DNA from 3 places in the Lactobacillus sp. 23-2 genome. Region 1 is predicted to be linked to each of the others. Evidence: predicted binding sites of a transcription regulator. Region 1 holds the regulator's gene; each other region holds the start of a gene.
What was found. Region 1 encodes Rex, which represses fermentation and respiration genes when NADH is low (regulators of the CRP and FNR family bind a similar motif). Its sites were predicted from a motif close to TTGTGAANTANTTCACAA; they were not measured.
Positions count from the first base shown of each region.

Region 1 (10,011 bases):
TTTACGCCGCACGTCGCGCCATTTAAGCCGCGCCAGGTCATTATCAAGGGCCAGGCCTATCAGATCAGGCAGGCTGAGGCCAGTCGCCGCCAGATCAGCCAGCTCCTGTACCTGGAAGCTGAAGACTATGATGGAGCGACCCCTTGGGATGGGGAGGCTTTTAAAAGAGAATTGGCCAAGCCAAACTGCCTGTATCTGGCCTGCTATGCCGGCGACCAGCTGGCCGCTGCCATTGGCATGCGCTTTGGCTATGTTCAGGCCCACATTACCTTTGTTGCCGTCGCTCCGGCCAGGCAAGGACAGGGGGTAGCCGGCTGCCTGCTCCGCTTGATGATCGACCTGGCCAAAGCCGCCGGCTACAAGCGCCTGACTTTGGAGGTCGCGGTTGACAACCAGCGGGCAATCGCTGTCTACCGGCATTTGGGCTTTGAGGACAATTTTAAGCGCGAAGGCTACTATACCCATCTTGACGGGTCAACGATGGACGCCTTGGAAATGATCATGTACTTAGGAAGAAAGAAGCAATGAATTTGAACGAGAAGAAAGACATTCGCATCCTGGCTTTTGAAAGCTCCTGTGATGAAACCTCAACCTCAGTCGTCAAGAACGGCTCAGAGATCGAGAGCCTGGTCGTGGCCACCCAAATCAAGAGCCATGCCCGCTTTGGCGGGGTGGTTCCGGAAGTGGCCAGCCGCCACCACATTGAAGTGATTACCCAGATTACCCGGGAAGCTTTGGCTGAAGCCGGCTGCACTTGGCAAGACATTGACGCGATCGCCGTCACTTACGGGCCAGGATTGGTTGGGGCCTTGCTGATCGGGATCAACGCCGCTAAGGCCGCTTCAATGGCGACAGGCATTCCGCTGATCGCCGTGGACCACATCATGGGCCACATTTCGGCCGGCCAGCTGGCAGACACGATCGCATACCCAGCCTTGGCCCTGCAGGTTTCCGGCGGTCATACTGAAATCGTCTTGCTGAAGGATCCAACCCACTTTGAAATTGTGGGCGATACCCGTGATGACGCGGCTGGGGAAGCCTATGACAAGATCGGCCGGGTTCTGGGCATCAACTACCCAGCCGGCAAGACCATTGACCAGTGGGCTCACCAGGGCAAGGATACTTTCAATTTCCCGAGAGCCATGATTGACGAAGACAACTACGACTTCTCCTTCTCTGGCCTGAAGAGTGCCTTCATCAACACCTGCCACCATGCTGACCAGCTTGGCCAGAAGCTGGACAAGTATGATCTGGCGGCCAGCTTCCAGGCCGCGGTCGTTGACGTCCTGGCGGCCAAGACCATCCGGGCGATCAAGCAGTACCAGCCAAAGACCTTTATCATGGGCGGCGGGGTAGCCGCCAACTTGGGCCTGCGCGAGCGGATGGAACAGGAGATCAAGAACTTGGCCCAGCCGCCGAAGGTCGTCCTGCCACCGCTTAAATTGTGCGGCGACAACGCGGCGATGATCGGGGCAGCGGCCTACAACCTGTACAAGGAAGGCAAGTTTGCTGGTCTGGACCTGGATGCCGATCCTTCATTGGAACTCCCATACGCGGCAGACTATCAGTAAGAATGCCAAAAAATAATAATTGAACGCTACAGAAAACAACTAAAAACAATTCAGAATTATTTGCCAATAAGCAAACGAAAGGGCATCCCTTCACTGGGGATGCCCTTTTGCCGTTAATCGATTGTTGATGTTGATATTTTGCGGATTTGGATCTGTTAAAAACAAATCCTGTTTATTGTAAGCCAAAAGAACAAATTAATGCTAATTTCCCAGGATCTTACAACTCAATGTCTAAGAAGCCTACTATTACGGCCTTTTTCAAAGTTTAAGATATTATTTTTTGAGTTGTAACTTAAACTCAGCGAATTCTTCTATCAGTTGATATATCAACTGATAGAGCACTTTGAGTAGTAATTTATGGGAAATGAGCAATTAAGCAAAATCTTCCAGCTTCAGGGAATTTTCTTCCCATTGGGCGCTGACCTTTTCCAATTCCTCCTGGACCGCGGTCAGGTCTTCCTGCAGGGGGCCAAGCTTGGAGAAGTCAGCGGCGATGGCTGGATCAGCCATCTGTTGCTGGATGTCGGCTTCCTTGGCTTCCAATTCGGCCAATTGCTGTTCAGCCTGGTCGACCAGGCGCTGGAGCTTCCGCTTTTCTGAATCCCGCTTCTTCTGCTCCTGGTAGGAGAGCTTGCTGTCGCTGGTCTTGACCGGCGACTGGGGGGCTGCTGGCGCCTTTTCTGCTTCGGCTTGGGCCTGCTTGGCCTTCTCATCCAGATAGTAGGAGTAGTTGCCCTCATAGATCTTGGCGTGGCCGTCCCGGACAGCAACGATCTTGTTGGCCAGCTGGTTGATAAAGTAGCGGTCGTGGGAGACGAAGAGGAGGGTGCCGTCATAGCTGGCCAGCGCCTTCTCCAGGACTTCCTTGGCCTCGATGTCCAAGTGGTTGGTTGGCTCGTCCATCAAAAGGAAGTTGTCGTGCTCCATTGACAGGACGGTCAAGGTCAGCCGGGCTCTTTGCCCGCCGGAAAGCTGGCTGACCTTCTTGTCGATGTCCTTGGCCGTGAACAGGAAGGAGGCCAGGATGGAGCGGATATCTTTTTCATCCATGTCCCGGTGCTTGTCCCAGATGGTGTCGATGACCGTCTTGGAGTAGTCCAGCCCCTGCAGTTCCTGGTCATAGTAGCCAATGTCCAGGCTGGCCCCGTACTTGATGGAGCCGCCTTTTGGCTCTAGCTGCTTGACGACCGTCTTCAGCAGGGTGGACTTGCCAATCCCGTTGGGCCCAATCACCGCGACCCGGTCGCCCTTGTTGATCTGGAAGTCGATGTCGCGCAGCATCACCTTGTCAGGGTAGCCGATGGTCAGGTCCTTGAGAATCAAGACCTCCTTGCCGGATGGTCTGGCGCTCTTGAAGCTGATCCGGACCTTGCCGGAATGCTTAGGCGGGTCAATCAGGTCCATCTTCTCCAGGGCCTTGCGGCGGCTTTGGGCCTGCTTGGTCGTGGAGGCTCTGACGATGTTCTTTTGAATGAACTCTTCCTGGCGCTTGATTTCCTCCTGCTGCTTCTCAAAGGCGGCTTCCTGCTGCTGGTCGCGCAGCTCGCGCTGGGCCAGGTATTGGCTGTAGTTGCCCTTGAAAATGGTCAAAGCCCCGTGGTTCAGCTCAAAGATCTGCGTGGCCAGGTGGTCCAGGAAGTACTGGTCGTGGGAGACCGTGACGATGGCGCCGGGATAGTTCTTCAAGAAGGCTTCCAGCCAGTCCAGGGTGTCCAGGTCCAGGTAGTTGGTCGGTTCGTCCAAAAGCAGCAAGGGCGGCTTCTTAAGCAGGAGCTTGACGAAGCTCAAGCGGGTCTTTTCCCCGCCAGACAGGCTGGCAATCTGCTTTTGCCAAGCAGCCTGCGGGAAGTTGAAGCCGTTGAGCATGGACTTCATTTCGGCTTGGTAGGTATATCCGCCGGCTTGTTCAAAACTGAATTGGGCCTGGTCAAGCTTCTTGAGCAGGTCCTGGTCTTCTGGATGGTCAGCGACCGCGTACTGCAGCTGCTCCAGCTGCTTGCCTTGGTCAATCAGGGGCTGGAAGACCGTAATCATTTCATCCCAGATGGACTTTGACTCGTCAAAGTCGTGCTCCTGGGCAATATAGCCCAGCTCAATTCCCTTGTTGACCGTAAATTCGCCGTGGGTCGCTTCCTGCTTGCCGGTCATGATCTTGAGCAGGGTGGTCTTGCCGACCCCGTTGGGGCCGACCAGGCCGATCCGGGCGTTGTTTTCAATTGTAAAGTTTACGTTGCTGAATAATGGAGTCGCGCCAAAGCGCTGCTCCAAGTCATGTCCTTGTGCAATTATCATATCTTTTTTCACCTTGTCACATTCTATCATACAGTAGGATTATAAAGGAAAAAGATTGAATTTTATTTTGTGAAAAAAGTCCTATTTTTTGCGTAAAAGCAAATATTGTGAAATTGCATCTTGTCAACTGACGGGAAAAACTATTATTATAATAAGTGATTGATTAGAGATTCACATTCACAAGACAAATGAAATGGGAGGCTTTTTATGAGCAAAATTAAGATTCCCAAGGCTACGGCAAAACGCTTGCCGCTCTACTACCGCTACTTGCTGCTCTTAAATGATGAAGGCAAAGACAAGGTTTCCTCAACTGAACTGGCGGAAGCAGTGCAGGTAGACAGCGCCTCCATTCGGCGCGACTTTTCCTACTTTGGGGCCTTGGGCAAGCGGGGCTATGGCTATGACGTCAAGAACCTGCTGAGCTTTTTCAAGAAGATTCTGAACCAGGACACCTTGACCAACGTGGCCCTGGTCGGGGTCGGCAATCTGGGCCATGCCCTGTTGAACTACAACTTCAAGCGCAGCAACAATATCAGAATTTCCTGTGCCTTCGACATCAACCCCGAGATTACCGGCAAGATCATGCAGGGCGTGCCGGTCTACTCCATGGAGGAAATGAAGAAGCAGATTGCTGACCAGCAGATCCGCATCGCGATCCTGACCGTTCCCCAGTCCACGGCTCAAAAGACGGCGGATGAAATGATTGAAGCTGGCATCAAGGGGATCATGAACTTTACCCCGATCCGTTTGTCTGCGCCAAGCGGCGTGCGGGTCCAGAACGTGGACCTGGCTACGGAGCTGCAGACTTTGATCTACTTCCTTGACTCCGACCAGCTGGCCGAAAAACAGGCTGAAAATGAGCAAAATAAATAGGCAAATGACACTTTTTAGCACTCGAAGCTAAAAAGTGCTATTTTTTTCTTGCATTCTTTGCAAAAAGGGCTTATTATCATACTTGTAAGTTAGCACTTGGAAAACAAGAGTGCTAAACACTTTGATTAAGACTATTATTTCAGGAGGGACAAACGTGTTACAACCAATTGGAGATCGCGTGATCGTTGAAGTTAAGAAAGAAGAAGAACAAACCGTTGGTGGCATCGTACTTGCTTCCAACGCTAAGGAAAAGCCAACCCAAGGCAAGGTTGTTGCCGTAGGTGCTGGCGCTTATGCTGAAAACGGCAGCAAGCTTCCTATGACCGTCCAAGAGGGCGATGAAGTCGTATACGACAAGTACTCTGGCACCAAGGTTAAGTATGAAGGCCAAGAATACTTGGTATTGCACGAAAAAGACATTTTGGCAATCGTTAAGTAATTTAAGGAGTGCAGATAAAAGATGGCAAAAGACATTAAGTTTTCAGAAGACGCAAGACGTTCACTTTTAAACGGGGTTGACAAGCTGGCCAACACGGTTAAGACCACTTTGGGGCCTAAGGGCAGAAACGTAGTTTTGGAACAAAGCTACGGCAACCCAACCATCACCAATGACGGCGTAACCATCGCCAAGGCCATTGAATTGAAAGACCACTACGAAAACATGGGCGCCAAGCTGGTTGCGGAAGCTGCTTCAAAGACCAACGACATCGCCGGTGACGGTACGACGACGGCTACGGTTTTGACCCAAGCAATCGTTCAAGAAGGCATGAAGAACGTCGTTGCCGGGGCTAACCCAGTTGGCATCCGCCGCGGGATTGAAAAGGCCACCAAGGCTGCCGTAGACGAATTGCACAAGAACAGCCACGAAGTTTCCAGCCGGGACCAAATTGCCCAAGTTGCTTCTATTTCAAGTGCTTCAAGCGAAGTCGGCAACCTGATCGCTGACGCCATGGAAAAGGTCGGCAACGACGGCGTCATCACCATCGAAGACTCCCGCGGGATTGAAACTGAATTGAGCGTCGTTGAAGGGATGCAATTCGACCGCGGCTACCTGTCACAATACATGGTAACTGACAACGACAAGATGGAAGCCGACTTGGAAAACCCATACATCTTGATTACTGACAAGAAGATCTCCAATGTCCAAGACATTCTGCCATTGCTGCAAGGCATCGTTCAACAAGGCCGTGCCCTCTTGATCATTGCTGACGACGTAACTGGCGAAGCTTTGCCAACCTTGGTCTTGAACAAGATCCGCGGGACCTTCAACGTCGTTGCCGTTAAGGCTCCTGGCTTTGGCGACCGCCGCAAGGAACAACTGGCTGACATCGCTGCCTTGACTGGCGGTACGGTCATCTCAGACGACCTTGGCCTGGAACTCAAGGACACCAAGCTTGAACAATTGGGTCAAGCCCGCCGCGTAACGGTTACTAAGGACTCAACCACGATCGTTGACGGCTCAGGCTCAAAGGAAGCCATCCAAGAACGCGTTGACACCATTAGAAAGCAAATCGAAGTTACTACTTCCGACTTCGACAAGAAGAAGCTGCAAGAACGCTTGGCTAAATTGGTCGGCGGTGTAGCAGTCATTCACGTTGGTGCCGCAACTGAAACTGAATTGAAGGAACGCCGCTACCGGGTTGAAGACGCCTTGAACGCTACCCGCGCGGCCGTTGACGAAGGCTACGTAGCCGGTGGTGGTACTGCTTTGGTCAACGTTGAAAAGGCCGTAAGCGAAGTCAAGGGTGAGACCCCAGACGAACAAACCGGGATCAACATCGTTTTGAAGGCTTTGACCGCTCCTGTTCGTCAAATTGCCCAAAACGCCGGCAAGGACGGCTCAGTCGTCGTTGAACACCTGCGTCACGTTGACCCAGAAGTCGGCTACAACGCTGCAAATGACGAATACGTCAACATGATTGACGAAGGGATCATCGACCCAACCAAGGTTACCCGTTCAGCTTTGCAAAACGCTGCTTCAATTGCCAGCCTGCTTTTGACCACTGAAGCTGTCGTGGCTGAAATCCCAGAAGACAAGCCAGAAGCTCCTGCCGCTGGCGCTCAACCAGGGATGATGTAAACTGACTGAAAAGACAACAAGACAAAGAATTACTGCAAGAAGAGCTTAGCCCTGGGCTAGGCTCTTTTTGTCGTTTTTGGATTTGCTGTTGGCGGGATAAACGTTTGTTTGGAAAAATAATGTATAATAGAAGGCAACTGAATTACGTGAGGGAGATCTTTAATGCCAAAGAAAGCCACGACTCCAATGATGGAGCAATACTACAAAATCAAGGAACAGTACCCGGATGCCTTTCTCTTCTACCGGGTCGGGGACTTTTACGAATTGTATGAAGACGACGCGGTCAAGGGCTCGCAGATTCTGGAGCTGACCCTGACCCACCGGTCCAATAAGTCAGCCAATCCGATCCCAATGGCTGGGGTGCCGCACATGGCCGTTGACTCCTACGTCAACACCCTGGTCGAAAAGGGCTACAAGGTGGCGATCTGTGAGCAGCTGGAAGACCCCAAGAAGGCCCAGGGAATGGTCAAGCGGGGGATTATCCAGCTGGTCACGCCTGGGACGCGCATGGCTTCAGGCCCGGAAGACGGGGCAGAAGCCAACTACTTGACCAGCGTCATTGCCAAGAAGAGCGGCTATGGCCTGGCTTACAGCGACTTGTCCACGGGGGAGATTTTTGCCACCCACGTCAAGCGGTTCGCTGAGGTTTTCAATGAGCTCCTGTCCTTAAGAACCAGGGAAGTGGTTTTTGACGGGCAGATGAAGCAGGATGAACGCGAAAGCCTGCAAAAGTCCAACATTACCATCTCCGTGCCGGCAGAGCTTGCTGGGGAGCATGCTGAAATTTCTTATGCTGAGCAGAATCTGACCGACTCCCTGGAAAGAGCCGCGACCAGGCAGCTAGTGGTCTACCTTTTGGCAACCCAGAAGCGGAGCCTGGCCCATTTGCAGGCAGCTGAAAGCTTTGAAGTCGGCCAGTACCTGCAGATGTCCAACACCGTCCAGCGGAATCTGGAATTGACCGAGTCAGCCACGACCGGCAAAAAGCAGGGCTCCTTGTTCTGGGTCCTGGATAAGACCAGTACCGCCATGGGCGGCCGCCTGCTTAAGCAGTGGCTGAGCCGGCCGCTCTTGAGCCAAGAGAAGATCAAGCGCCGGCAAGACTTGGTCCAGGCCCTGCTGGATGAATACTTCAGCCGGGAAAATATCGTCGATGCCTTGAAGGGCGTCTATGACCTGGAGCGGCTCAGCGGGCGGATTGCTTTTGGCAGCGTCAACCCGCGCGAATTGCTGCAGCTGTCCCGGACCTTAAATGCCGTCCCGGCCATTCTCCAGGCCTTGAGCGAGTCAGGCAATGAGGTCTTGGCCAGCTATGGGCAGGCAATCGATCCTTTGGGTGAAATCGCGGAGACCATTCAGAACACGATCGTCGATGACCCGCCGGTTTCCAGCACTGATGGCGGCATTATCAAGGCCGGCGTCAGCGAGGAGCTGGACAAGTACCGTGAGGTCATGAACGGCGGCAAGCAGTGGCTGGCCCAAGAAGAGCTGGCTGAGCGGCAGCGGACCGGCATCGACAACTTGAAGATCGGCTACAACCGGGTCTTTGGCTACTTCATCCAAGTCTCCAAGGGCAACGTCTCCAAGGTGCCGCAAGACCGCTACACGAGAAAGCAGACCCTGACCAACGCCGAGCGCTACATCACGCCGGAATTGAAGGAGCATGAAAGCCTGATCCTGGAAGCGGAAAGCCGGTCAACGGACCTGGAGCATGAATTGTTCGTTCAGCTGCGCGACGCGATCAAGCAGCATATTCCGCAGCTGCAGACCTTGGGCCGCCAGCTGGCTGCTTTGGACGTCTGCGTGGCTTTTGCCAAGGTAGCAGAAGAGAAGAACTACTGCCGGCCAGTCTTCGTGGACCGGCAGGACCTTGAAGTCAAGAACGGCCGCCACCCGGTCGTTGAAAACGTTCTGGGCGCCGGCAACTATATCCCCAACGACCTGGAGATGGATGAGGATACCAGCATCTACTTGATTACCGGCCCGAACATGTCCGGCAAGAGCACCTACATGCGCCAAGCCGCTTTGATTGCCATTATGGCCCAAGTCGGCTCCTTCGTGCCGGCTGATTCGGCCCAATTGCCGATTTTTGACCAGATCTTTACCAGAATTGGTGCCGCTGACGACCTGTATTCCGGCAAGAGCACCTTTATGGTTGAAATGAGCGAGGCCAATGAAGCCTTGCAGCGCGCGACGCCAAGGTCCTTGATCCTGTTTGACGAAATTGGCCGCGGGACCGCCACTTACGACGGGATGGCCCTGGCCGGCGCGATCATCAAGTACCTGCATGACAAGGTTGGGGCCAAGACCCTGTTTGCCACCCACTACCATGAGCTGACCGACCTGGACCAGACTTTGCCGCACTTGAAGAACATTCACGTTGGGGCCACGGAAGAAAATGGCAAGCTGATCTTCCTGCACAAGATCCTGCCCGGCCCAGCCGACCAGTCTTACGGGATTCACGTGGCCAAGCTGGCTGGTCTGCCCAAGAAGGTGCTGCGGGACGCCTCTACCATGCTTAAACGCCTGGAGGCCCAAGGAGCAGGGGAGATCAATGAGCCAGTGGCTGAGCAGCTGAGCCTGTTTGCCCCAGCTCCAGAGGTCAGCGAGCCGGATCCACTGGCGGAAAGCCGCCAGGATCTGCTGGATGAGATCAGCCAGGTGGACTTGAATGAGCAGACCCCGCTGGAAGTCATGCAGCTGGTGGCTGACTGGCAGAAGAAATTAAAGGATGAGGGCTGAGCAGACTATGGCCAAGATTCATGAACTATCCGAAAACCTGACCAACCAGATTGCGGCCGGCGAAGTCATCGAGCGGCCGGCCAGCGTGGTCAAGGAGCTGGTGGAAAACGCCATCGATGCCCAAGCCACGCGGATCAGGGTGGAAGTCAAGAAGTCCGGACTATTGGAAGTCGCCGTCCAGGACAACGGGACAGGGATCGCGCCTGACCAGATTGACTTGGCTTTTATGCGCCACGCCACCAGCAAGATTGCCAATGAGCATGACCTGTTCAATATCGCGACCTTGGGCTTTAGAGGCGAAGCCCTGGCCTCAATTGCCGCCGTTGCCCACGTGGAGATTCTGACGTCAACGGACGGACAATTGGGCACCAGAGCCGGCTTTGCCGGCGGGGCCAAGACTTTCCAAGAAGACGCGGGCAGCGCCAAGGGGAGCAAGATTACGGTCCGCGACCT
Region 1 covers NZ_JAOQBX010000009.1:27,998-38,008, reverse strand. Annotated here, with positions in the region: gene OCH80_RS05145 (GNAT family N-acetyltransferase) at 1-528, shown strand, start outside; gene tsaD (tRNA (adenosine(37)-N6)-threonylcarbamoyltransferase complex transferase subunit TsaD) at 531-1,571, shown strand; gene OCH80_RS05135 (ABC-F family ATP-binding cassette domain-containing protein) at 1,944-3,863, opposite strand; gene OCH80_RS05130 (redox-sensing transcriptional repressor Rex) at 4,071-4,736, shown strand; gene groES (co-chaperone GroES) at 4,891-5,175, shown strand; gene groL (chaperonin GroEL) at 5,197-6,816, shown strand; gene mutS (DNA mismatch repair protein MutS) at 6,979-9,558, shown strand; gene mutL (DNA mismatch repair endonuclease MutL) at 9,566-10,011, shown strand, end outside.

Region 2 (10,011 bases), on a different contig from region 1:
TTCAAGACCCGTAGTCAGGGCAGCATTGGAGAGGTTGGAAGAGCCGATATAAGCCGTAGAAAAGCCGGTTTCCCGCTTAAACAGGTAGGACTTGGCGTGCAGGCGGGCGTGCTGGGTCTCGTAGTTGATCTTGACCGTCGTATTGGGCAGCTGGCTGAGAATCAGGATCGCCTTGTAGTCGGTGGCCTGGGTATAGGTCGTGGCGATCACCCGCAAGCGGTGGTCTTTATTAGCGCAAAAAGTCCGCAGGTCGCCCAACAGCGGCCGGATCGCGGTCCATTTGATAAAAGAAACCAGGAGGTCGACCTGGTCGGAAGAGGCAATCTCCTTTTTGAGCTCGCTGAGCATGCTGGGCTCGTTCTTGCTCCCGGTAAAGAGGGCATTCTCCACTAAAGAGGTCTTTGGCCGGACCGGGCTGATCTTTTGGGCCTGGGTCATCTTATGGTAGATCGCGGTCAGGACCTCGCCTTTTTCCAGGATCTGCAGGTCCTGGTAGTCAGCCTCCTTGGTATGCTGGGCAACCTGGTCAACGACCGAATTGGCCAGGCGGATCTGGGCCAAGAGGGCTTCCTTGTCCTGACCGGACTTGAAGCTGTCGCGCAGATAGTGCAGGCCTGACCGGATGACCTGGGACAGGTAGATGGTCAAGAGCTTGCGGGCGTCGTCAGCGTCCAGCTTTTCCAGACTGATCTGGTAGTGGTCTTGGTCCAGCCGCGCCAGTTGGTTCAGGATTTCTTGGTTGATGATTTGTTCATAGAGGCCGTCTTTCAGCATGCTTTCCCTGCTTTCTGAAGTATTTTGCCTTAATTGTATCAGGTTCAGGGGCAAAAAATAAATTTGACTTTTTGTTACCATTTTCACAAAAAAGCCTATAATCTAGATGTAACAGGATGAGATTTTTACTAAGGAGAAAATGGAAAAATGAAGAAAATACGGGATCGCTTGTCTCATATGTATCCGCCCAAGATATATTGGACGATCGTAGTTTGTCTGACTGGATCGTTGCCAGTGATTCTGTTGCTCTCGCATCTTGGCTATGCAAATGCAGCGGCTTGGATCACATGTTTTGCGGGGATGTTCCTGTCTGACATTTTGCTGATGACTTTTAGCAAGCATGGCCTCAATTTCATCGCGGCTGCCGTCTTGGCTTTGGCAATTGCCATTATTGTCATGGCCCTGCTGACCTTCTACATCATGGCATCCAACAATATAATATATAGCAAAGCAAAAGGAGCTGGCTTCTGATTAAGAAGCAGCTCCTTAATTATTTAGTCGAATTGACCCAGTGAAAGCCGGCCGCGATCAGCCAGATGGCGCCGCCCAAGAGCAGGATGCTCCAGCTGCTGGTCCAGCGGCCGCTAGCGATGCTGACCAAGAAGTAGACCGCGATGACGATGGTCCAGTAGATGCTGTTGATCTTGCCCAAGCGCTTAGGATCAGCCGCCTTTTTCTTTGGCTGGTCCTGCTCTTCGTCGGCTTCAATGGTCTGCCCTTCCTGCTTGTCGTCTTTGAGCAGGAAGTCAGGCGAAACGCCGTACAGGTCGGCCAGCTTGGCAATATAGGAAATATCAGGCACGCTTTCGCCGTTTTCCCAGCCGACCACTTCAAAGCTGCTGGCACCGATTTTGTCGGCTAATTCTTTTTGGCTTAAGCCATGTTTCTTGCGCAGGTCGCGCAGCTTGTCCGGAAGCCTCATGATTTTCCCTCCCTTTAACCATTTCTCTTCTTCAATTATAGTTCTAAACATTAAATAGCGCCTTTTTTTAGCAAAAAAACTCCATGGACCAACAGATCCATGGAGCAAGGCTATCTGAGCAAAAGCTGTTAAGATTCAGAAATTAAGTTTAGTCTTCAACCGCGTCAGTCAGCTTGGCGAATTCGCGCTGAACCAGGACGGAAACGCCCAAGGCCAGACCAGCCAAGATGATAAAGGCGGCTAAAGTAACGTAGTAGCTCTTCAGGACTTCGTGAGTGAAGGAGAGCAGAAGTGGCCCAACCATGCCGGCAGCAGCCCAGGCAGTCAGGATTGACCCGTGGATGGCACCCAGTTCCTTGGTCCCGAAGACGTCGCCCAGGTAGGCCGGGATAACTGAGAAGCCAGCCCCGTAGCAGGACATCAGCAGGCTGAGGGCAGCCGCGAAGATGAATGGTGAGTGGGTGAAGATCAAGATCACGAACATGGCCATGTCAACGACAAAGATCAGGCTGTAGGTCAGTGGCCGGCCAATGTAGTCGGACAGAGTAGCCCAGACCAGACGGCCAAAGCCGTTGAAGAGGCCGATGATGCCGACCATGACGGCCGCGGTAGAAACGCTCATTCCAGTCAGTTCCTGAGCCATTGGTGAAGCGGCAGAAACCAGGGAGATCCCGCAGGTGATGCTGATGAAGAACATGAACCAGAGCAAGTAGAAGGTCTTGGTCTTCAAAGCTTGGTTGGCCGTCATCTGCAGACCGCCAGTCAAGGAAACGGCTTCCTTGTCTTCCTTCTTGAACTGTGCCAGGTCACTGGCAGTTGGCCGCTTGATGAACTGGGCAGAAACGATCATGACCAGGAAGTAGGCCAGCCCCAAGATGTAGAAGGTGTTGGACAGGCCAACGCTGGACATCAGGGATTGGGCGATTGGGCTGGTCAAAAGGGCGGCAAAGCCGAAGCCCATGATGGCCAGGCCAGTTGCCAGGCCGCGCCGGTCTGGGAACCACTTGATGATGGTTGAGATCGGAGTAACGTAGCCGGCACCCAGGCCCAAGCCAGCGATAACGCCGTATGACAGGTACAAGAGCCAGAGCTGTTGGCTGTGAACGGCCACGCCAGTCAAGGCGATCCCGCTCCCGTAAAGAATCGCGGAAACGGTCCCGGTCAGGGTTGGACCGAACTTTTCAACCAAGCGGCCCATAAAGGCCGCGGACATCCCTAGGAAGAAGATGGCCAAACTAAATGCAAAAGCAACTGATGATTCGCTCCAGCCGGTCTGTGCCGCGATCGGCTTCGTGTAGACGCTCCAAGCGTATACTGAGCCGATCATCAGATGCAGCATGACCCCCGCCAAAGCAACAATGTAACGATTAGTCTTCATTGTTAAGATATTCTCCTTAAAATTCTTTGGACTTTTAGACAAAACACGAACAATATTCTTAAATAGGGTCAATATCATTCGATGCGTTAAGGATACCATGCTTGCCAGCAGCTAACAAGGGTGAATTTTCAAGATATTGTGATGTAATCGCTACCTATACTACTAAATCTAGGGGACTTTTTTTAATAAGGTTCTGCCTTTGGCCAGCAAACTCGTTACCGCTAACATGATAATAAAATTGAAAGCGCTTTGCGAAAAAGGAGTAAGATAGAAGCAGTGATAAGCAGCCCAAGCGGGCAAGGAGGAAAAAATGGCTAAAGATACCAAGATCGACTTGCGAAACAAGACTATTTACAGCATTTTCGTGCGCGACTATTCAGCAGAAGGCAATTTTGAAGGCGTCCGGCGGGACTTGGACCGGATCAAGGCCTTAGGGACGGACATCATCTGGCTGCTGCCAATCCAGCCGTCAGGCAAGGAAAAGCGCAAAGGCAGCTTAGGGTCGCCATACGCGATCGCCGACTACCGGGCCATCAATCCAGAGTATGGGACCATGGAAGACTTCAAGCGCTTGTGCCAGGACGTGCATGCCAAGGGGATGAAGATCATCATCGACTGCGTCTACAACCACACCTCGCCTGACTCGGTCTTGGCCAAGGAGCATCCGGACTGGTTCTACCACAAGCAAGACGGGAGCTTTGGCAACCGGGTCGGGGACTGGAGCGACGTCATCGACCTGGACTACAGTCACAAGGACTTATGGAAGTACCAGGCGGAGACTTTGGCCATGTGGGCCAAGTACGTGGACGGCTTCCGTTGCGACGTGGCGCCGATGGTGCCGGTCGACTTTTGGAAGTATGCCAGAGCAGAAGTGGCCAAGGTGCGGCCAGGTGCAATCTGGCTGGCGGAATCCGGCGACCCGGGCTTCATCCGCTTCTTGAGAAGCCAGGGGGCAGTTGGCGGGTCAGATTCAGAGCTCTACCAAGCCTTCGACCTGACTTATGACTATGACATCTACGCGGACCTGCGGGCAGCGCTTTTGGGGCAAAAGGACCTGAGCGACTACCTGGCTGGCCTTAATCGGCAAGAAGGAATCTACCCAGAGAACTACGTCAAGGCCCACTTCCTGGAGAACCACGACGTATTGCGGGCGCATGGGATGATTGCTGATCCTGCGGCTTTGCGGGCGATGACGGCTTTTGTCTACTTTATGAAGGGAGCCATGCTGATCTACAACGGAGAGGAAAAGGGGGATGCCCACCATGTGACCCTGTTTGACAAGGATCCGGTTGACTGGACCAGCGGCCCTGACTTGACGGCGTTGATGCAGCGGATGCATGCGATCAAGCAGCTGCCGATCATGGCCAAGGGCGGCTATGAGGCCAAAGAAGTCCGTGCCGGCGTCTTGGAAGCCGTCCACAGCTTAGGTGAAGAAAAGCTGCTGGGGATTTTCAATACGACGGGCAAGAAGCAGGCGATTGCCACCGAATTGCCAGAAGGCATCTACAAGAACTTGTACGATGGCAGTGAAGTGCAGGTCTATTCTGGGATCATGCGGGTTGGTGAAATTACGATCCTGCAGAAATAATTTAGCCGAAAAACGAGGGAGAGACGCAAGATTTATAAAAATTGGCGAAAACTTTTTGACAAAAGCTGATAGTTTGCTACAATAAAAGAGTTGAAATGCCAATTTAGCTCAGTTGGTAGAGCATCTCCCTCGTAAAGAGAAGGTCGTTGGTTCGATTCCAATAATTGGCACTAAGAGTATTAAACAACTGTAAAAAAGTCTATTATCTAAGGCTAATCAAGCCCGTGGTGATAGGCTTTTTTACTGTTTTGAACAACTTTGAGACGGTTTGAAATACTTTGATATGAAAAGATATTGACACACGATCAGCACACTGGGGTAAACTCAAAGGCAAAAATTGTGCTGAATTTCGGAACAAAGTACCTTACAAACCTTGATAAATTAGCATTTCTATAGGCTAAAACTGTGTGCTTGTGTGTGCTGAAGTCTTTAAATAGAGTCAATTATATATTTGTGAGTTTGGACTTACAAAGTACGATAAAATAGATATTATGAAGACTGCTTTTTAGGGGCAGATCATGATTCAGAAAGGACAGATATGGGAACGAAACTGATCGATTTAGACTCATATCCAGTAGAGATCGCTTTAAACATTCTGCTAAAAGACAAGACGACTAAAAAGAATATAATTTTTGCCACTGACATCTACAATATGTATCCGATAGACGCCAAGACCAGGGTTACCGAGAAAACATTGAAGATCATCTCGCTCCAGCCTCGGGTTGAAAAGAGCGTTGAGGAGAAAGCGGAACGGACAAAAACAAAGGCGGAAGTATTTACCCCCAGCTGGATTGTTAACCAGATGAACAATTTTTGTGATGAAGATTGGTTTGGACGTAAAGCAGTCTTTAACGTTGAAAATGAGGACCATAGCTGGACTACTAACGAAGAGAAAATTCAATTTTCCGAAGGACAGAGCTGGCAGGACTACATTAGATTACGAAGACTAGAAATAACCTGTGGTGAGGCTCCTTTCGTTGTAAGCAGATATGATCCGGCAACGGGTGAAGAAATTCCAATTAAGGAAAGAGTTGGATTTCTGGATAGAAAATTAAGAGTTGTATCGGAAAACACAGAAACTGAAGAAGAATGGATTAAATGGAGCACTAAGGCGCTACAAGCCTCTTACGGTTATGAATATCAAGGGGATAATCTGGTCATTGCCAGAATCAACGTGTTAGACAGCTTGTGTGAGTATAGAGACCAGAGATTTGGCGGTAAGACAAGTGAAAAGCAGATCTGCGAATGGGCAAATATCATTGCTTGGAATTTTTGGCAGATGGATGGCTTTACTGGCTGTGTTCCATTCGGAAAAATTAGAGAGCCAGAGCAATTAGGACTTGGTTTATATGGTGAAGATACGGGGATAGAAGAAGATGACCAACCCGATGAGGAATGTAAGATCAGAGATTGGCGAAGTGATAAAGCCATAAAGTACAATTCGATGAAAGAAGGAATGTAAAATGAAGTTTGACTATGTAATTGGGAATCCGCCCTATCAAGTTAGTGATGGCGGAGCAGGTGCAAGTGCAACTCCTGTATATCAAGATTTTTTTGATGAAGCTAAGAAGCTTAATCCACGTGCTATAGATTTAATTACTCCGTCAAAGTGGTTTGCAGGGGGAAAGGGATTAGATTCATTCAGAGCAGAGATGTTGAATGATCACCATCTCGTCAAAATTGTTGATTTTGTTAATGCGAAAGATTGTTTTCCAAATGCTAGTATTGGTGGCGGTGTTAATTATTTTTTGTGGTCTAGCTTAAATAAATCTGATACGTGTGAGTTTACTAATATTCATGACGGTAAGAAATCAACTGTTGATAGAGATTTATCTGAATTTCCAGTTCTTGTCAGATATAATGAATCAGTTGATATTATTCATAAAGTGCTAAAAGATAATCCTAGCCTAGTTTCTGAAACTGTAGATTCTCGTAATTCATTTGGTTTGCCATCGTCTTTTAGGGGGAATAAAGCAAAAGAATCAGATGATGATTGTCTTGTATATTCAAGTGGCGGTCACGGTTATGTTTCATTTAACTCTATAACAAAGGGAGAAGAGTTGATAGATAAATATAAAGTTATCATTAGTCGAATAACTTCTGAGCACGCTGGAGAGCCAGATAAGAATGGAAAATTTGCGGTTATTTCTACTGTTAAAGTTTTACAACCAGGAGAGGTATGTACTGATTCTTATTTAGTAGCGTACGCTTCTTTATCAAAAGATAAGGCTGAAAATTTTGCTAGTTATGTATGTACAAAATTTTTCAGATTTCTTCTTCTTCAAGCTATTTCTTCTATCAATTTATCGAAAGATAAATTTCAATTTGTTCCTATTGTTGACTTAAATCAGCATTGGACAGATGAAATGTTGTATTACCATTTTGGATTAAGTGAAGATGAGTCAAAATTTATAAACAACATGATGAAGAAAAAGGAGATGGCATAATGGCTCGAGTGAAAATAAAGACTGCTGCTAAAGTTGCTCCGCAAATATATGCTTACCAGACTCCGGATGTTCCTAAACATGATGGTTGGACTAAGATTGGCTACACTGAACGTGATGTTGATACACGAGTTCATGAGCAGACGAACACACCAGATGTTGACTATGAAGTCCGCTGGCACCGTTTGGCAAAATTCACAACGGAACCTTACGATTCCTTTAATGATAAAGATTTCCACAAGTATTTAACTCGTGAAGGTGTTGAACGGAAGAAGGGGAAAGAGTGGTTTCACATTGATCCAGGTCCTGCTCTGAACTACTTCAAAGATTTCCAAGAAAATCATGGTGAAATTTCCACTTCTGTTCCGTCAGATGCTGTCATTCCGTATACCTTGCGTAGTGAACAAGCTGAGGCGGTTGACAAGGCTAAAAGCTACTTTGCCGCTCACAAGGATGGTCAGTTCCTGTGGAATTGCAAGCCACGTTTTGGGAAGACGCTGTCTGCCTATGATCTCTGTAAGAAGATGGGTGCAAAGAGTGTTCTTATCGTCACTAACCGTCCGGCCATCGCTAACAGCTGGTACAGCGACTACGAGACCTTCCTAGGACCGCAGTCTGGCTACGTGTTCGTTTCTGTCGTTGACGGTATCAAGGACAAGAAGTACGTTTTTAGCCGTGATGAGTACGTACAGAAGGCCATCAAGTCAGATGATGATGACCTGGGCTGTATTGAGTTTGTCAGCTTGCAAAACTTGAAGCGGTCGATCTACTTTGGCGGAATCGAAGAAAAGCTGGAAGAGGTAGCACACACTGAATGGGATATCTTGATCATCGATGAAGCTCATGAAGGTGTAGATACTTACAAGACTGACGCTGCATTTGAACAGATTAATCGTAAGGCTACTTTACACCTGTCCGGTACTCCATTTAAGGCCCTGGCCAACGATAAATTTGATGATGACGCTATCTATAACTGGACTTATGCTGATGAGCAACGTAAGAAAGCGGAATGGGATGGCGATGCAACAGACGGGAATCCATATATTAATCTGCCTAAGCTGAACATGCTGACTTATCAGATGAGCGATATTGTCCGGGATAAGGCACAAGCTGGGATTGAATTAGCGGACAGAGATGTTGAAGAATATGCCTTTGACTTGAATGAATTCTTTAGGACCAATGAATCTGGGACGAAGTTTGTTCATGACGAAGATGTGGATAAGTTCCTGGTAGCTCTGACAACGCAGGAAAAGTTTCCGTTCAGTACTCCAGAACTCAGAAATGAACTGAAGCATACTTTTTGGCTGCTTAACCGGGTTAGCTCTGCTAGATGCTTAGCCAAGAAATTGAAAGAAAACGATGTTTTCAAGGATTATGAGATTGTTCTGGCAGCTGGTGACGGTAAGCTTGATGAAGATGATGAAAACATCAAGGCCTACGATAAGGTAAGAGATGCAATTGCTAACCACGATAAGACTATTACACTTTCAGTGGGGCAGTTGACAACTGGCGTTACTATTCCAGAATGGACTGCTGTTTTGATGCTTTCGAACATGAAGAGCCCAGCTTTGTACATGCAAGCCGCTTTCCGTGCTCAAAATCCATGTTTGTTCCAAAATGCTAATGGTGATTCATTCCGTAAAGAGAATGCCTACGTTTTTGACTTTGACCCAGCAAGAACTTTGGATATCTTTGAAAAATTTGCGGTCGACTTGTCACCGGATACTGCTGCGGGCAAGGGTGACGTGGATCATCGAAAGAAGCACATCCGGGAGCTTCTTAACTACTTTCCTGTATATGGTGAAGATGATAATGGCTCAATGATCGAACTGGATGCCGAGAAGGTTATGACTATTCCTCGGCACATTCACGCAAAGGAAGTAGTATCTCGTGGCTTTATGAGCAACTTCTTGTTTACTAATATCTCCAATATTTTTGGCGCTCCTAAAGAAGTCCAGGAACAGATCAACAATTGGGAAGCAATCGAGGAACCGACTCCTAAGGAGGTAGATGCTGGGGAAGATACTAAGGAAGATCTTGACATTAACGATGATGGTGATGTGGATATTCCTAATGAAGAGGTTATCGGCACCGCCAAAGATGTTTTTGGTAAAAAAATTTACAAGGATGTCAGTGATAATCTGGATGAGTCGATTTCTCAGCTTACCAAGACTCAAAACACTAAAGAAGACAGCGAGAAAAAGGAGCTTAAGGACTTACAAGAAACGTTCGGTAAGCCAATTTCTGATACTTTAGTAAACACAGCTAAAGAGCATTACGGCCGGGAACTGAAGAAGTCAACTCAAAAGAAGTTGGATCATCAGTTGCGGAATACAACGGATCATATTGTTGCTCAGACTTACAGCAGCTGGAAGATTGCGGACAATCAGAAGTCTTATGAAGCAAAAGTAGCTGTGGATAATGCAAAGAAAAACGGTGCTACAATTGCTGAAATTGCTGATCTTAATTCGCAATTCGACGAAGAGCGCCAGAAGATGAAGGGGGAGATGCTGGAAAACATCAATAAGCAAGTTCATAACAAGGAACTCATTGATAAAGCAGCTCAAACCGTTGTTAAGACTGTTGAAACTGAAAAGAAGAATGCACTGAAGGTTGAAATTGAATCTTCAGTCCGTGACCACTTGAGAGGCTTCACCCGTACCATTCCGTCATTTTTGATGGCTTACGGGGATCAAGAGACCCGGTTAGAGAACTTTGATAAGATCGTACCGCCAGATGTCTTTGAAGAGGTTACCGGGACTTCTATTGAGTGGTTTAGACGTTTGCGTGATGGCTACGATTATCAAGAAGAAGATGAGAATGGCAATGAATTACCAGGCGAGGAGCACCGCAAGCACTTTGAAGGCCATTTGTTTGATAATGTCGTCTTCAACGACTCATGTGC
Region 2 covers NZ_JAOQBX010000024.1:13,749-23,759, forward strand. Annotated here, with positions in the region: gene OCH80_RS08140 (DUF3427 domain-containing protein) at 1-774, opposite strand, end outside; gene OCH80_RS08145 (hypothetical protein) at 922-1,245, shown strand; gene OCH80_RS08150 (helix-turn-helix domain-containing protein) at 1,265-1,696, opposite strand; gene OCH80_RS08155 (OFA family MFS transporter) at 1,845-3,074, opposite strand; gene OCH80_RS08160 (alpha-amylase family glycosyl hydrolase) at 3,385-4,662, shown strand; tRNA gene OCH80_RS08165 (tRNA-Thr) at 4,760-4,832, shown strand; gene OCH80_RS08170 (restriction endonuclease subunit M) at 5,201-6,124, shown strand; gene OCH80_RS08175 (Eco57I restriction-modification methylase domain-containing protein) at 6,126-7,109, shown strand; gene OCH80_RS08180 (DEAD/DEAH box helicase family protein) at 7,109-10,011, shown strand, end outside.
Region 2: a site for Rex is predicted at 846-863, ahead of OCH80_RS08140 (DUF3427 domain-containing protein). Genes of this name have one in related genera too.

Region 3 (10,011 bases), on a different contig from region 1:
AAATCAACATCAGAGAAGGTGCCAAGCGCAACTCCAGCCTGGAGACCCTCTTCAGACAGAAGTTTGGCTTGAAGGAAGCTTTTATCCTGAAGAAGCTGGAAACCAAGAACCAGGACAGCGAAAAGATCGTCTCCTTCGCGGCTGAACAGATCCAAAGCTACATGCAGTCCTGCGAGAACGTCGGCCTGACTTGGGGAACGACCATGCTGGACATCATCAACTCATTCACCGACACCAAGAACGAGAAGCTGAACTTCGTCCAGCTGGTTGGCTACCCGCTCCATGGCTCAGGCCGTAAGAGCCCCCTGGAACAGGTCGCGGCCAACCAATGCGGCGCCCACTTCCAAGCCCTTCCCGCGCCGCTGTACGCCACCAACCCTGACCTGGTGAAGCTCATCAAGCAAGAGCCGTTCTACAAGCTGCTGGATGAGCGCTACAACCACATGGACCTTCTGGTCGCTACCCTGGGCACCCTGCAGGCTTTTGAAGAAGAAAGCTTCATGCACCGCCAGTACGAGAACCTCCTGTTCAGGGACATCCGTCGGGACAACATCGCCGGGATGATCTTCGGACGGCCATACGACCATGAAGGTCACTTCTTCAGCGCCATCACCAATAAGATCGTCGGCATCTCTGACCAGCAGATCGTCAGAACTCCGGTCCGCTTCGTAGTGGTCAACAGCCGCTTTAAGGCCGGCGCCCTCATCGGCGCCCTGCGCTCCGGCATCGTTACCCACCTGGTAACCAACGAAATCATTGCCGAACGGGCCCTGCAGCTGCTCGAAGACGAAAAGCATTCTTAATCGCAAACGAAAAATGTCACTCAGACGCGCGTCTGAGTGACATTTTGTTTTATCACATATTTTTTTGCTTTTTACCACCAGTCAGTCTGCTTCACGTAGCCAGAGGCGAACAGGGCCGTGGCTGGGCCACATGAGTAGTGGGTGGTTGATTGGAAGCTGGCCCCGGTCAAGCCAAGCACGATGGCCGCGGCTGCCCAGCCAAACCAGGAGATCTTGACGCCATTGCCAGCCGGCAATCGTGATCGTCGCGGGCTTGAATGGGATCAGCAGAAAGAGCGCGATTCCTACGATTAAAGGACAGACAAAGCCTTTATAGTTAACTTTCTCTAACGTATTTATTCCCGCTTGTTTTTTCTTTACTCTTAACTCAATATCTTTTCAAAAATTGGCTATCCGCGCGCCAGCTTGGCGGCTTGGATGCCGGCTTGGCGGCCGAAGACGACGGTTTCCGCGATTGAATTCCCGCCGATCCGGTTGTTGCCGTGCAGACCCCCGGAGACTTCGCCAGCCGCGAAGAGGCCAGCGATGACCTTGCCGTTGGAGTCGAGGACTTGGGTTTCGGCATTGATGTGGATCCCGCCCATCGTGTAGTGGATGGCTGGGTGCACGTGGATCGCGAAGAATGGCTCCTTAGTCACGCCGCGGTCCATCCCCGTGGTCCGGCCAAAGGCTTGGTCAGCGTGCTTTTCAACAGCTTCGTTCCAGGCAGCCACGGTCTCTTCCAGACCAGCCGCGTCAACGCCGATCTTGCCAGCCAGCTCAGCCAGGCTCTCCCCGTGCTCGACCAGGCCAATGTAGTCGTAGAATTCAACCGCCTTGACGTGGTCGCGGATGCCTTGGTCAAAAATCAGGTAGGCCCCATCTTCATCAAGGCCCGTGATGGCATCGGAGACGATCTTCCGGGTGTTCAGCTCGTTGACGAAGCGCCGGCCAGCCCGGTTGACCAGGATGGCCCCTTCCCCGCGGACGGCTTCCCCGATCAGGAAGGTGCGCTCGCCGTCAGTCTGCGCCGTTGGGTGTACTTGGATGAAGTCCATTTGGATCAATTGAGCGTCCACGTCTTTGGCCAAAAGCAGGCCGTCGCCGGTCGCGCCGGCTTGGTTGGTAGTCTTGTAGCCTACCAGGTCTGGCCGATACTTCTTGATGATTTCCTGTGAAGCCCCGAAGCCGCCAGTTGCCAAGATGACTGCCTTAGCCGCGATCTGCTTGGTCCCGTTGACTTCAATGCCCACGATCCGCTTGTCTTCATCCTGCAAGAGCTTGGTAATCTTGGCTTCATTGAAGACGGGAATGTCTTCCTTTTGAATGTTCTTCAAGAGCCCTTCGACCAAGTAGCCGCCAACTGGGGCAGTTGATGCTGGCCGGTGGGCCCGCTTTTGGCTCATCCCCCCGGTAATGGTCAGGTCGGTCAGCGCGATTCCATGCTCAGTCAGCCAGTCGACCGCTAAAGGAGCATGGTCGACAAAGTAGCGCAGCATTTCTCGGTCGTTCAAGCGGCCGCCGCCCTGCAAGGTTTCCTTATAAAAGTCTTCCTTGCTGTCAATGATGCCGTGGTCGTATTGAACCAGGGACTCAGCCGCGTTCATGCCGGATGAGGCCTTGCTGGTGTTGCCGCCAAGCTTGGCGTTTTTTTCAAAAACAGCCACGCTGGCGCCTAATTCATGGGCCTGCAGGGCCGCGGACAAGCCAGTCCCGCCGGCACCAATTACGACAACGTCGTATTCGCTGTCAGCTTCGTTAATCTTCTTTGCTTCGTATACAAATTTAGCCATAGTTGCAATTTCTCCTGCTCAGTGTGAGCTTATTCTTCAGGCTTGGTCCGGTCGACGTTGGTCATGGCCATGTAGTCCATCCATTCGTCGTATTGTTCTTCAGTCACCTTGCCGCTCTTGAGGGCCGCTTCCTTCAAGGTCGTCCCTTCCTTTTGCGCAGTTTGGGCGATTACGGCTGCTTCGTGGTAGCCAATCTTTGGTGACAAGGCAGTTACCGTCATCAATGAGTTTTCAAGGAGATCATCCATGCGCTGCTCGTTGACGGTCAAGCCGTGGATCATCTTGTCGGCAAAGCCAGTAATGGTGCCAGTCAGAATGTCAGCTGATTCCAGAAAGGCAGCGATCATGACCGTCTTGAAGACGTTCATTTCAAAGTTGCCTTGACTGGCCGCGAAGTTGATGGTCACATCGTTGCCCAAGACGCGGGCAACCGCCATGGTTACGGCTTCAGCCTGGGTCGGGTTGACCTTGCCTGGCATGATTGATGAGCCTGGTTCGTTGGCAGGGATGTTGAGTTCGCCGTAGCCGGCACGTGGACCGGAAGCCAGGAAGCGGATGTCTTGGGCGATCTTGAACATGTCATTGGCCAAGGTCTTCAAAGCCCCGTGCATGACGCTCAAAGCTGAGTGGTGAGCCAGGCCCCAGAACTTGTTGGTTTCAACCTTGAATTCGTGCCCGTAGACCTTGGACAGCTTGCCGGCGATGGCTTCAGTCATCCCAGGAGCAGCGTTCAAGCCAGTCCCGACAGCCGTCCCGCCGATCGCCAACTCGTAAAGGCTTGGCTTCAATTCTTGGATGTAGGCCAGGTCATGCTTCAAGGCTGAGATGTAGCCGGAGACTTCTTGGCCAAAAGTCAAAGGAGTCGCGTCTTGCAGGTGGGTGCGGCCGACCTTGACCGTCTTCCAGTACTTGTTCTGCTTAACCTTGAGCTCGTCGATCAGGTGCTGGATGGCTGGTTCCAGCTTGTCGATGGCTTCAACGGCAACGATGTTCATGGCCGTTGGGTAGGTGTCGTTTGAACTTTGGCCGCGGTTGACGTCGTCGTTAGGCAGGATGTTCAAGCCTGGGTGCAGCTTGTTGGCCAGGTTGGCGACGACTTCGTTGACGTTCATGTTGGTTTGGGTGCCTGAGCCGGTTTGCAAAACGTGCAATGGGAAGTCCTTGCGCAGGCTTTCGTCATCAAGGGCCAGCAATTGGTCGATGGCTTCTTCGATGGCTTGCCCCTTTTCAACAGGCTCATCGCCAACTTCAACGTTTGATTCAGCAGCAGCCTTCTTCAAGTGCAGGAAGGCGCGGATGATGGCCAAAGGCATCAATTCACCTGATGGGAAGTTGTTGCGGCTTCTTTCAGTCTGTGGGCCCCAAAGAGCATCCTTAGGGATCTTCACTTCACCAATCGTGTCTGATTCAATGCGGTATTCTTGTTCTGACATCTCTGTTTCTCCTTACAAACGAACTTTAAACATTGCTTTTGTTAATTGCATTATATAACGGCCTTTTTTAATTTTGTTAAAAAACACACAATTTTTATCTAGAATTTCAAAAATTTTAACTAAGCTCAGTTTTTTAATTTTCCCATTGTTCGGTCATTTTTAGTAAAATGCAAAATCTTCCAAATTGAAGTAAGCGCTTAATATTGATTTCAATATTTTTGGGAAAGACCAGCAGGCGGTTTTTCTTTGCCTGTTTTTGGCAAATTAATGAAAAAGGTAACTTGTGAAATGTTCATTTGAACCTCCCACTTTAGCTGGACTCTTTTTTATAAGTGCCGCTTGCTTTCATCTGGAGCTTTTTATTAAAAAAACAAATTCAATAGATTGACTTTAGTGATAAACTAAAACTTAGATTTCTTGATTGGAGAGAATAAATTGCAAGATAAGTTAGAAAAACTGCCCGACGGCTGGCACAAGGCTTTTGCCACCTTGTGGCTGGGGAACTTGATCACGGGGATGGGCTATTCCATGACCATGCCGTTCGTGTCGTTGTTCATCGCTGATCTGGGCCACTACAGCAAATTCGAGATCAGCATGTATTCCGGCCTGGCTTTTGCCGTGACCTTTATCACCCAAGCCATTATGTCACCCATCTGGGGCTCCCTAGCCGACCGCAAGGGCCGCAAGCTGATGTGCCTGCGGGCTTCCGGCGTGATGGCCTTGACCATTTCTTTGACCGGTCTGGCCATGAACGCCGGCTATATCGTGCTCATGCGGGCCATTCAAGGCTGCTTTTCCGGCTACATCAACAACGCCACGGCGCTGATGGCCGGCGAGACGCCCCACCGCAAGAGCGGCTGGGTCATGAGTCAGATGATGACCGCCAGCACCGCGGGCAACCTGATCGGGCCAATCCTGGGCGGGGCCTTGTCCAGCTTCTTTGGCAACCTGCTGGGCGGAGCCTGGGGCTACCGGGTTCCTTTCTTTATTACCGGCTTTTTGATGGCGATGGTCTTTTTGGCAACATTGCTGTTCGTTCATGAAGACTTCAAGCCAGTAAAAAAGGCAGAAATGCGGCCGATGAAGGACATTATGGCCACTTTGCCCAACCTGCAGCTGATTATCGTCATGTTCGTGACTACTATGCTGGTTCAATCCGCCAACATGTCTATCGACCCGATCGTTTCCTTATATGTCAAATCCATGATGCTAGGCGCGCAGAATATTGCCTTTATTGCCGGGGTCGTGGCCGCGACGCCAGGTCTGGGGACCTTGGCCGCATCATCGTATATTGGCCATAAGATGGACCAGATTGGACCGCTGAAGATTTTGCGCCTGGGGCTACTGGCCGGCGCCCTGCTCTTCGTGCCGATGGCCATCACCCACTCCCCGTGGGCCCTGGCCGCTTGGCGCTTTTTGCTGGGGATGGCCAGCGCGGGGATGATGCCCGCCGCGCAGACCGTTCTGACTTTGAACACGCCGCCTGAATCTTTTGGCCGGATTTTTTCCTATAATCAGTCCTTCCAGGCCATGGGCTCGGTCATCGGTTCCCTGCTGGGCTCTGGGATCTCCGGCATCTTCGACTACGCGACGGTCTTCTGGGTCACCGGTGCCACCTTGCTCATCAATTTTGTCTTGGTGCTGATTTTTCAAAAAAAGAGCGTCAGCCATTAACCTGACCAATGTCAACCACTCATCTGACTCGGATGAGTGGTTTTTGTGCAATCGCCTTTAGTGAGGCAGTAGAAACTATGCAACGCTGCCCAGCAAAATCAGCGACCATGAGCCGCGAACATGCTAAACTAAGTTTTGCCCGGATGACTCAAGACAACTTATAGTTTTTATAAAAAGCTGCAAAAAATCAGCCCGTGCAAGCTAAGTTGTGGTACGATTGTGAGCACGAAAGGATGAGTTTATATGGCACGAATGTCGCGCAGACAGTACCAAGAAAGACAAGAACGCGCCTCCCAGACGCGGCAGGCAGACATCAAGGCGGTTCCCCGCTTGGACGCTGACGGGGCTTCCCGGAGCGAGCAGAAGATCCGTCTGAATTTTTGGCAGATTTTCGCTGACCGGCCTTACGTCTCAGTCATTATGCTGAGCCTGGCCTTGTTTTGCGTCCTGGCCAAGTGGTGGATCGGTCTCGGACTGATCATCGGCTTGACCATCATCGGCATCCTTATCATTGGCCGCTCCCACCACCCAAACCGGGTGCTGAGCCTGGAATTCAAGCTCAAGGCCTCCAGAAAGCTGAGCATGATCAAGGCCCTGCAGTTGCTGGGCTCTACGGTCATGTTCCTGGCCGCCTACATGCGCCAGATCGTCAGCGTCAACTTTGCCTCCGCGGGGACCACGGACAGCCTGACCCTGATCCAGGGCGTCTTGAACAGCCACGGAACTTACGGCCAGCAAGGCTCTTACTTCCTGAGCCTGTTCAACTCCCTGACCGGGGGCTCGCTTTGGGGGACCTACCGCTACGCTACCAACAGCTCGCAAATGATGAACTCCAGCGCCGGCACGATGATCATCCTCTGGATCTTCCTCTTGATGATCGCCCCCGCCTTCTGCGTCCTGTCCCAGTTCTTCAGAGAGCCGTATTCCCGGCACGTGATGACCATCTTCTCCCTCATCTCCGCGGCGTCATTTATGATGACTCCCTACCTGATGAAGAAGTGGGTCGTCCAGTACGCGATTGAGAACCAAATGTCCCAAATTGCCGCCAACAACGCGGTCCAAGTCGGCGGGATGGTCTTCCCGGCCATCGTTTCCGCCATCTTCGTCTTCATCCTGGCGATCTACCGGGAAATCAAGCGGGACGAATTTTAAGCCAGCACCAAAAAACAGCTCCAAATTCCTGGAGCTGTTTTTCGTTTACCCTAAAAGCTTCTGGTATAGGGCGTAAGTCCGGGCATCATAGGCCACCATGATCACCCGCAGGTCATAATCCTTGTGGTCTCTAAGCCACTTGCGGACCTCCGTGAAGGCAATCTTGCTGGCCGCGCCCAAAGGATAGCCATAGACCCCGGTTGAAATCGCGGAAAAAGCCACCGAATGCAAGCCGTTTTCCTGAGCCACCCGCAGGCTGTTCCGGTAGCAGGCTGCCAAAAGGAGCGGGTCGCTGTGTGAGCCGCTATAGATGGGCCCAACCGTATGAATGACGTACTTGGCCGGCAGGTCAAAGCCGGGCGTGATCTTGGCCTCGCCCGTCTCGCATCCCCCCAAGGCCCGGCAGGCTGGATCCAGCTTTGGCCCAGCGGCCCGGTGGATGGCTCCGTCGACGCCGCCTCCTCCACGCAATTCCTTGTTGGCCGCGTTGACGATCGCGTCAACCTTGAGACTGGTAATGTCACCTTGCCAAATTTCTAAGCTCATTTAATCCTCCAGATACATTTTTCTAAATTTAGCCAGCTCGGTCTTAGAAAGACCCAGGCGCTTGACCCAAAATTTATCAAAGCTGCCCCAGCCCTGGCGGATGGTCTCCGTAATCCCCTTAATCGCTGGACCTTCCCCTCTAGTGACGTTCATCTTAGCGATGATCTGGGACAGCTTTTCATTGGTTGGGTGCTGCTTCTTCCAAGAGAAGTCATAGAGTTCATCCGTGAGCATATAATCCCGGGCGATCGTGTCATCATCAACGCCCAAGGCCATCAGGATCATCACGCTGATAACGCCGGTCCGGTCCTTTCCGGCCGCGCAGTGATAGACCAAGGCCTGATCCTCAGGCAGGCGCAGAAGCTCTTTAAACACCTTGGCAATTGCTTCTTCTGAATGGCTGTTCAACAGAACCCGCTGGTAGATGCTGGGCAGATAGTCGTCAAAAACGGGAATATGGTGAAAGAAGCGCAGGAGCGCATGTTTTTCTTCAAACCGCTCCCCCTCAGCGTAAAGACCAACGCTGACCAGCCGGGCACCTGGCCAAAGCAAGTCTGGATAAGCCCGCTGCTCACGGCTGGTCCGCAAGTCGCAGTCTACCGTGATATGCAGCTTGCAGAGGGTTGCCATGTCGCGCGTCGACATCTCGTTTAAGGCAGCCGACCGGTAGATCTTGCCCCACTTGACCTGACGCCCGTTTAATCCCGTGTAGCCGCCCAAGTCCCGGAAATTGACCGGCTGGTCTAATTCAATCACTCTTTGCCGCGTCATCCTGCATCCCTCTTTTCCTAAATTCCAGCAGCTGTTGACTTCCCTTTTATTTTAGTTTTTCAGGCTATTTTTGGCAAAAAAATCACTCCAGCCAAAGCCAGAGTGATATGGGTTATTTCGTCAGCACAATCTGTCTGTCAAACATGTTGACCATCTCGTCAGTAAAATTGTGTCCAATGAAGACGATGGTCGCCTTGCAATCGAGCAGGTTGCGCAGGATCCGCTTCGTGCTGTCGCGATCAACCGACGCGGTTGCTTCGTCGATCAAAATGAAGCTGCTTCGGTTGAGCTCGGCACGGGCTAAAACGATCTTTTGCCTCTGCCCGCCAGAAACGTTTTGCTTCTCAACGTTTATAATGGTTTCTTTTCCTTTAGGGAACTTGGCAATGTCTTTGGACAAGTCGACTTTTTGGAGGTATTCGTCCACTTGACCGTCAAATTCTGGCTTGAACATGGTGACGTTGTCCGCGATCGATGCTGGGAATAAAACCGGATCTTGCGGCACATAGTGCAGTGCTTGCGGCGACACCTTGATCTCATGCCCGTCATGATCATAGAACACGATTTTTCCAGTCGTTGCCTGCAATTCGCCTGCCAAAATCTTAAGCAGGGTCGACTTCCCGGTACCGCTGTCGCCGGTCAACAGCACTTTTTCGCCAGCCTTGATCTTCAAATCGGGGTAATTGATCGTCTCCCCGTGATCATAAGCAAATGACAAGCCGGCAGCACACAAATGGTCAAAGGAAGCCAATTCTTCATCTGCATTGACATCCTTAGGTGGATCAGCTAAGGCAGCAGCTGTCTTTTCATTCAATGGTTTGGTTGACTTGATTTGTTCAAGGTAATTAGACAGCACAACCAGACTGTTAAAGATCATACTAGAAAATTGGCCAACCGCAATAAGTTTCCCGATGGATATTATTCCAGCAGAAATCAACGTTCCAGTTACAACGTCTAATGCAACTTGACAGAAGATGCTCATGAAGGCATTGACAAAATTAATTTCAGTTACGCTGATTTGCCGCTTAACTAGTGATCCCTCTAATTTATTGGATTGCTTTTCCAGTACCTCAACCAACTTGCGTCTTGCATCATAGCGCTGAAGTTCCGCTAGCCCGCCTAACCAGTTCTTTATGGTTGTTAGATAAGTTGCGTTCACATTGGAAAAATGCATCGTTCTTTCTTGGTATTTTTTTGAAAAAATACTTGGAAGGTACAAAAACATAACCGACAACAACACAGTGGTAACTAACAAAATCCAATGCATCGTGACTAGCGCGTATGCTGAAAATACGACAGCTAAAGCAGAGTCGAAGAAAATGAACAGTGGCCGAGCAAAGTTGTCAAATAACATCTGAAAGTCATTCGTCAAATGATTTTGCATTTCAGCAACAGTTTCAGGATTTTGATAATAATAATTAACTGTTTTTATTCTAAGCTGGTGAACATATTCTTGAGTTTGTACGATATATAAATACTCCGCAAAACAGACGAAGACATATCCACCAATATACAATACGAAAAACACAGCTAAAACAAGATAGAATTTTCTAGTCTCTCCCTTAACCAGTAAGTCCAGTATAAGGCCAATTACATAGTTCCCACTTGCTACGCATAACTGACCAAAAACTTCCAAAGCAACTGCAAATGTAAATCGCAGCCTGTTTTGCCTAACAAGTTCTCCGATTTTCATTTAACTTCCTCCAATTTTTTGTTTATTTTTTCTTTTGTTCAATGAATATAATGCAGTATACCACAAGCCAGCACCGTTCTCATCTTTTCTTTAAAAAACTTTCATTTTAAGAAAGCCTATCTGCAGAGCAACTAAACGTGACAAGTTCTGATGCTGATTAACGCAAA
Region 3 covers NZ_JAOQBX010000021.1:17,566-27,576, reverse strand. Annotated here, with positions in the region: gene OCH80_RS07755 (sugar-binding transcriptional regulator) at 1-803, shown strand, start outside; gene OCH80_RS07750 (hypothetical protein) at 875-1,039, opposite strand; gene OCH80_RS07745 (flavocytochrome c) at 1,193-2,575, opposite strand; gene OCH80_RS07740 (class II fumarate hydratase) at 2,605-4,008, opposite strand; gene OCH80_RS07735 (MFS transporter) at 4,444-5,682, shown strand; gene OCH80_RS07730 (cytochrome C5) at 5,926-6,834, shown strand; gene OCH80_RS07725 (O-acetyl-ADP-ribose deacetylase) at 6,880-7,380, opposite strand; gene OCH80_RS07720 (tyrosine-protein phosphatase) at 7,381-8,151, opposite strand; gene OCH80_RS07715 (ATP-binding cassette domain-containing protein) at 8,264-9,844, opposite strand.
Region 3: a site for Rex is predicted at 4,082-4,099, ahead of OCH80_RS07740 (class II fumarate hydratase). Genes of this name have one in related genera too.